Regions from separate parts of the Pseudomonas sp. R4-15 genome, predicted to be linked through region 1. Evidence: predicted binding sites of a transcription regulator. Region 1 holds the regulator's gene; the other holds the start of a gene.
What was found. The regulator LexA, encoded in region 1, represses DNA repair genes until DNA is damaged. The targets are predictions, from matches to a motif close to CTGTNTNNNNANACAG.
Positions count from the first base shown of each region.

Region 2: recN (DNA repair protein RecN) is a predicted target of LexA. The motif match lies at 1,292-1,307, and genes of this name have one in related genera.

Region 1 covers NZ_CM147293.1:3,726,757-3,730,161, forward strand. Annotated here, with positions in the region: gene ACYRGX_RS17975 (L,D-transpeptidase family protein) at 1-349, opposite strand, end outside; gene ACYRGX_RS17980 (TetR/AcrR family transcriptional regulator) at 411-1,109, opposite strand; gene lexA (transcriptional repressor LexA) at 1,286-1,897, shown strand; gene sulA (SOS-induced cell division inhibitor SulA) at 1,908-2,363, shown strand; gene ACYRGX_RS17995 (hypothetical protein) at 2,404-2,640, opposite strand; gene ACYRGX_RS18000 (DUF6586 family protein) at 2,760-3,278, opposite strand; gene topA (type I DNA topoisomerase) at 3,391-3,405, opposite strand, start outside.
Region 2 covers NZ_CM147293.1:4,331,116-4,334,520, reverse strand. Annotated here, with positions in the region: gene dnaK (molecular chaperone DnaK) at 1-494, opposite strand, end outside; gene grpE (nucleotide exchange factor GrpE) at 601-1,173, opposite strand; gene recN (DNA repair protein RecN) at 1,335-3,008, shown strand; gene ACYRGX_RS20880 (hypothetical protein) at 3,068-3,405, opposite strand, start outside.

The DNA of each region.
Region 1 (3,405 bases):
AGATGTAGCGGCGAAAGGTATCCACATCGCCCAGCCGATTGCGGCCGGGCTCGCAACCCGACAGCCAGAGGATTCGCGAGAGGATCCAGTCACGTCCTGGAAAGGCCTCGTGCAGCGCAGCGGACCAGACTTCCCCGGTCCAGCGTCGCCCGCGCAAGACGGCGGCGAGGGGTAGACCCGCACCGATCTTGGCACGGACCTGATGCAGGCCCCTTGGGGTGCAGCCGGAGCCGTTACGCTCGCCAACCCCGTTGTGGGCAGTGGAGACGGGCAAGCGGATAAGCAACTGCCCGGCAACGAAGCCGTACAGTTGTTGGTCGGCGATGGAGATGTGCAGGTGATCGAGCATGGCGCCAAGCTTAGCAGGCAAGTGCTCGTTTCCGGAGCCCCTGGCGGATGGCCTGCATGCCTCAGGCGGCGCCGAGGGGCTTGCGTGGAATCAGCTTCGCCTCACGCTGCGCAGGATCGCGGATACCGCTCTCCGCGCGCATACCGGCCGCCAGAAACGGCACCATCAGGTGCATCACCTGGGCGGTGGACGTGTCCACCCCGAAATCGGACTCGGACATCGCGCGCAACGCCTTGATGCCCGACATGCTGAAGGCCGCAGCCCCGAGCATGAAGTGCACGCGCCAGAACAACTCCAGCGGCGGAAGCCCCGGCGCGCTTTCGCTGACCAGCAGCATGTAACGGCGGAAAACCTTGCCGTAGGCCTCTTCCAGATACTTGCGCAGGTGTCCCTGGCTCTGGCTGAAGGCCAACCCCAGAAGGCGCATGAACACCGCCAGGTCGTCACCGCTGCGCGGGTCCACGGCAAGCACCTGGTCCACCAGGAGATCCAGCAGCGTTTCCAGGTCCGGATGCGCCGAGGATTCTTCGCTCTGCAGACGATCCAGCTCCTTCTCCAGGCGCGCGCAGAACGGCCCCAGGAAGCGCGAGAACACCGCCTGGATCAGCGACTTCTTGGAACCGAAGTGATAGTTGACTGCCGCCAGGTTGACTCCGGCCTTGCTGGTGATCAGACGCAAGGAAGTCTCGGCGAAACCCTTTTCGGCGAAAAGCTGTTCGGCGGCATCGAGAATACGTTCGACGGTTTCTGACTGAGCCATGGGACCCTTGCTGATAAACAAACGTTTGAAACATATGTTTCAAACACCAGGACTGTCAAGTCGCTATTTGGCCCGGCGCTCGCCGGCATTGCAAGCGCATCGAAATGAAGAGGCTGTTGCCAACGGCAATCCACTGTATATAATCCCAGTCACTGTACAAAAAGACAGAGCCCGACATGCTGAAACTCACCCCTCGCCAGACCCAGGTGCTCGATTTCATCCGCCAGTGCCTGGATGCCAATGGTTACCCGCCGACCCGGGCGGAAATCGCCCAGCAGTTCGGTTTTCGCTCGCCCAACGCCGCCGAGGAACACCTCAAGGCACTCTGCGCCAAGGGCGCCATCGAGATGACGCCGGGTGCCTCGCGCGGCATCCGTATTCCCAATTACGAACCCGCGGGGCAGGAAGACGAAGGGCTGCCGGTAATCGGCCGGGTAGCCGCCGGCGCGCCCATCCTCGCCCAGCAAAACGTCGAAGACGCCTGCCGCATCCCCCCCGAATTCTTCCATCCGCGTGCCGACTACCTGCTGCGCGTACACGGCATGAGCATGAAGGATGTGGGCATTCTCGACGGCGACCTGCTCGCCGTACATGCCACCCGCGAGGCGCGCAACGGCCAGATCGTCGTCGCACGCATTGATGACGAAGTCACGGTCAAGCGCTTCAAGCGCGAAGGCCGCAAGGTCTGGCTGATTGCCGAAAACCCCGAGTTCGCCCCCATCGAGGTGGACCTGGAACAACAGAACCTGGAAATCGAAGGCTTGAGTGTCGGCGTCATTCGCCGCTAAAGGAGTAGTTATGCAGTTCCCGCTTTCGCTAGAACGCTCGCAGTTACCCCTGTTCGAGGCTTTTCTCTCGCCCCTGCTGGAGCGCCCCACTCCACCACCGGCGGAAACCTCCGAACGTTGCAGCGAGTTGACCTTGCAAGGTCGTGCGGGACATTGCCTGAGCCTGCTGGCACCCATCCTGCGGGAACTCTCCGAAGAACACAGCGATCGCTGGCTGACGCTGATCGCCCCGCCTGAAAGCCTCACGCAAAGCTGGCTGCGTGACGCAGGCCTGAATCGCGAGCGCATTCTGCTGCTGCAACCCGGCGGCACACGCAACGCGCTGCAACTGGCCTGCGAGGCATTGCGCCTGGGGCACAGTCACACCGTTGTCAGCTGGCTGGAGCTCGACGCCGGAGAGCGTCGTCAGGTGGCGCATGCCGCGCGCCTGGGTGACGCGCAGAGCCTGAACGTGCGTATGGTCTGAACCCCGCGGCTCTAGCCGAATGGGCTACGAGGCCGTGGAGTCAGTGAAGGACGCGAGGCTCGCCGTCGTCCTGCTCGAAGTCACCCTCGGCGAGTTTGCCCGCCATCTGGACGCCGATGTTCAGCATCGCCTTGGCGACTTCCACATGGTGGCCCTGCAGGAAATTCTTGGCATCCTCGGAAAAATCCAGCGTCACCAGGGTTTCCTCGTCCTCGGCGCGACGCAGGACGATGCGTCCGTCTGGCAGCTCGACGATCTCGAGAAAGGAAGTAGGCATGGTCTGGTCGCTCCCGCAAATGGCCGGATAGTCTACCAGCGTTCCGCCATCACCCCTAGTGTCGCGACACCGAGAGCCGCTCCCAAGCCCCTATCTGGGAATGGTCTAACCTTGCGCCATCAGCACTCGGTAAGGCCTTCGCGAAAGCGCAGAGCCAGCGCTTTGAGGTTCTTGCGCCAGCTCTCCAGAACCTCCGAACCGAGCTCCTCGCCCCCTTGAGTCTGTTCGTCGAGGCTCACCGCGTGGATCAGCGGTACAGCGGGATCGACCTTGGCACGCGCAGGCTCCTGCGGCGGCATGAAGAGCGTCGCGTAGGCACTCAGCAACTGCCCCAACCAGGTATCAGGCACGCTGGCCAACTCGATCAGTTCGCCCAGTTCGGGACTGGGCGCCTCGGCGAGCAGCGCTGGCTTGAGCAGGTTTTCCGCGCGCGGGGTGCGCGCATCCGGCAAACGATAGAAAATCGCGATTTCGTGGCACAACCCCAGGAGGGCGCCATAAAGGTGGAACAGCGCTGCCTCGCGCTCGGCCTGAACGGCGCCGGGCACGGAGCCCCGTTCAGCGCGGCGCAGTGCTTCCAGGGCGAGCCCTGCGAAGTAGATTTTCTGGTTAGTGCGGGTATAGGGCTCATGGGCCATGGCGAAGCCTCCGGAATACAGGCTACGGGGACTTACTATAGCGCCGCGGCTGAACGCCGCGAGCCCCCCTCGAAAGAACGCGCCGGACGGAATAGGCCGCCCGGCCTGCGACTCAGCGCTTGTCTTC
Region 2 (3,405 bases), 600 kb from region 1:
ACGTCCAGGCCGGCGATGCGACCGGCATCCTTGGTGGCCTGGCGCTGGCTGTCGTTGAAGTAGGCCGGCACGGTGATGACCGCTTCGGTGACGGCTTCGCCCAGGTAGTCCTCGGCGGTCTTCTTCATTTTCTTCAGCACTTCCGCGGAAATCTGCGGAGGCGCCATTTTCTGGCCCTTCACTTCTACCCAGGCGTCACCGTTGTCGGCCTTGGCGATCTGGTAGGGCACCAGTTTGATGTCCTTCTGCACCACTTCTTCGTCGAAGCGGCGACCGATCAGGCGCTTGACCGCGTACAGGGTGTTCTGCGGGTTGGTCACTGCCTGGCGCTTGGCCGACTGGCCGACCAGGGTTTCGCCGTCGTTGGTGTAGGCGATGATCGAGGGCGTGGTGCGGGTGCCTTCAGCGTTCTCGATGACCTTGACGTTACCGTTTTCCAGAATGGCGACGCAGGAGTTGGTGGTCCCCAGGTCGATACCGATGATCTTGCCCATCGTCTGTTCTCTCCGAATTTGGGTTTTGGCGCGCCCCGCGGGGCGCGGCGGCAGAATTCGCTTGCTTAAAAGATGGGGGCGAGGGCCCCGATTTCAACCTTGCGTCTCAGGCCTTTTCGTCGATGCTCGGGGCCTTGCTGACCACCACCATGGCGGGGCGCAGCAGACGACCGTTGAGCAGGTAGCCTTTCTGGAACACCTTGAGCACGCTGTTGGGCTCGGCATGGGGACTTTCCTCCATGGCCATCGCCTGGTGGTGCTCCGGGTTGAAGGGCTCGCCGTGCGGGTCGAGTTGCTCGAGCTGGTAGCGCTTGAAGGTGTCGTGGAACATCTTCAGGGTCAGCTCGATGCCGTCGCGCATAGGCTTGATCGACTCGTCGGTCGGATCGGACAGCTCCAGGGCACGCTCCAGGCTGTCGACCACCGCCAGCAGGTCGGCGGAGAACTTCTCCAGCGCGTACTTGTGCGCCTTCTCCACATCCTGTTCGGCGCGGCGGCGCACGTTCTGTGCATCGGCGGTGGCGCGCAGCGCCTGGTCCTTGGCCGCGGCGAGCTGCTCTTCGAGCTCGGCGACGCGCGCCGACAGATCCGCGCCGTTGGCCGGCTCGGCGGCTTCGTTGGCCTCGGGATTCTGCTTTTCGAGCATTTCTTCGTCAGCCATGCGTGTCTCCTCTTGAATATCGGTCCGCAGGTTCGCCTGCGTCTGGCGTTGAACGGCTATATGGGGACGCAAATCCTTGCTTCAAGGGAGGGCTTGCACGGATATCGGCGACCGCTTGTTCTTACCGGCAGAAAGACTGTATAAATGAACAGGTCAACGGGTCTTCGGGAGAATCCCCCATGCTGGTCCACCTGTCCGTGCACAACTACGCCATCGTCGAGCACCTGGATCTGGAGCTCGAGCGGGGCATGTCCGTGATCACCGGCGAGACCGGTGCCGGCAAGTCGATCATGCTCGATGCCCTCGGCCTGGCCCTGGGCGACCGGGCGGACAATGGCGTGGTGCGTCCCGGCGCCGACAAGGCCGACATCCTCGCCAGCTTCGAACTGGGGGACATTCCCGAGGCGCGCGCCTGGCTCGCCGAGCGCGACCTGGACAGCGAGGGCCCGTGCATCCTGCGCCGGGTGATCACCGCCGAAGGGCGTTCGCGGGGCTACATCAATGGCAGTCCCTGCCCACTGGGCGACCTGAAAAGCCTCGGTGGACTGTTGATCGACATCCACAGCCAGCACGAGCACCAGTCGCTGCTCAAGCCCGACACCCATCGCCGCCTGCTCGACGAGTACGCCGGTGGCGCCGAGCTGGCGCGCCAGGTGCAGCTCGCCGCCCAGCGCTGGCGGCAGACGCGACAGGAGCTACAGCGCCTCTCCAGCAGCGGCGAGGAGCAACGCGCTCGCCATCAATTGCTCAGCTACCAGCTCGAAGAGTTGGAAAACCTCTCCCTCGGCGAAGGTGAACTGGAGCATCTGGAAGAGGAACACCGCAACCTGGCCAATGCCGGTCAATTGCTCGCCGGCTGCCAGCAGGTGCTGGAGCTGTGCAGCGAGAGCGAGGCCGGCAACGTGCTCTCCGCGTTGACCACCAGCCTGGCCCGGCTCACCGCCCACGGCGAGCAGCGCGGTGCCTTGGGCGAGGCGGTCAACCTGCTGGCCAGTGCGCAGATTCAGGTGGAGGAGGCCGTCGGCGAGGTCAACCGCTTCATGGACCAGTTCGACGCCGACCCGCAGCGCCTGCAGCAACTCGAGGAACGTCTGGACGCCATCTACGGCCTGGCGCGCAAGCACCGTGTGCAGCCTGCGGAGCTGGCTGAGTTGCAGCAGCGCCTGCTCGATGAGCTCGAGAGCCTGAACGCCGATGACGCGACGCTGGAACGCCTGGATGGTGAACTGGCTGCCTATGCACGGCATTACCAGGAGCGCGCCGAAGAGCTCAGCCGCCTGCGGGGCCGCGCCGCCGAATCTCTGCAGCAGGCTGTCGAGGGCGAGATGCAGCGTTTGGGCATGCCGGGCGGCCGCTTCTCCATCGCCTTGACCCCGTTGCCCGGCGACGAGCCCCAGGCTCAAGGGCGCGAGCAGGTCGAGTTCCTGGTCAGCGCCAACCCCGGGCAACCGCTCAAGGGCCTGGCCAAGGTCGCCTCCGGCGGCGAGCTGTCGCGCATCAGCCTGGCGATCCAGGTGATCACCGCGCAGACCTCGCGTGTGCCGACCTTGGTCTTCGACGAAGTGGACGTGGGCATTGGTGGGCCAACCGCCGAGGTGGTCGGGCAACTGCTGCGGCGCCTGGGTGAACGTGGCCAGGTGCTGACCGTCACCCACCTGCCGCAAGTGGCCGCTCAGGGGCACCAGCACCTGTTCGTGCACAAGCAACGCGGCAGCGACGAGACCCGCACCGCCGTGGCGCGCCTGGATGCCAAGGGCCGTGTCGAAGAGGTCGCGCGCATGCTTGGTGGCGTGGACTTGACCAAGGAGTCCCTGGCCCACGCGCGCAAGCTGGTGGTTTCGGCGCAGGGCTGAATCTGCAATGAAAAACCCGCACAGGCATCAACCTGTGCGGGTTCTCTGTAGCTCAAGGATCAGTTCGCCGCATACTTCCGGTTGATCTTGCCTTTCTCCAGCGTGTACTGGGTCAAATCGATCTGGCCGGTCTGCAATTGATCATCCAGATTCGTCATATCGGCTTCCTCCAGCCTCGCTACATGGGCTTTGGTCGCCGTGTAGTTGATCGCCTCGGCGGCTGAGTGGCCGCTGACAGGGTCCCAAAGGATCGACAGAGGCCAGAACAGCAGATTCACGACACCCCAGCCATACTCGCGCCCGTAGAACGAACCTCCCCCAGGTAGCAAACCTAGTGCCGCCGCCGTCCCGGGATTCTTTTCCTCCACGGCAAGGCCGCGGGCCTGGTAGTTGCGCA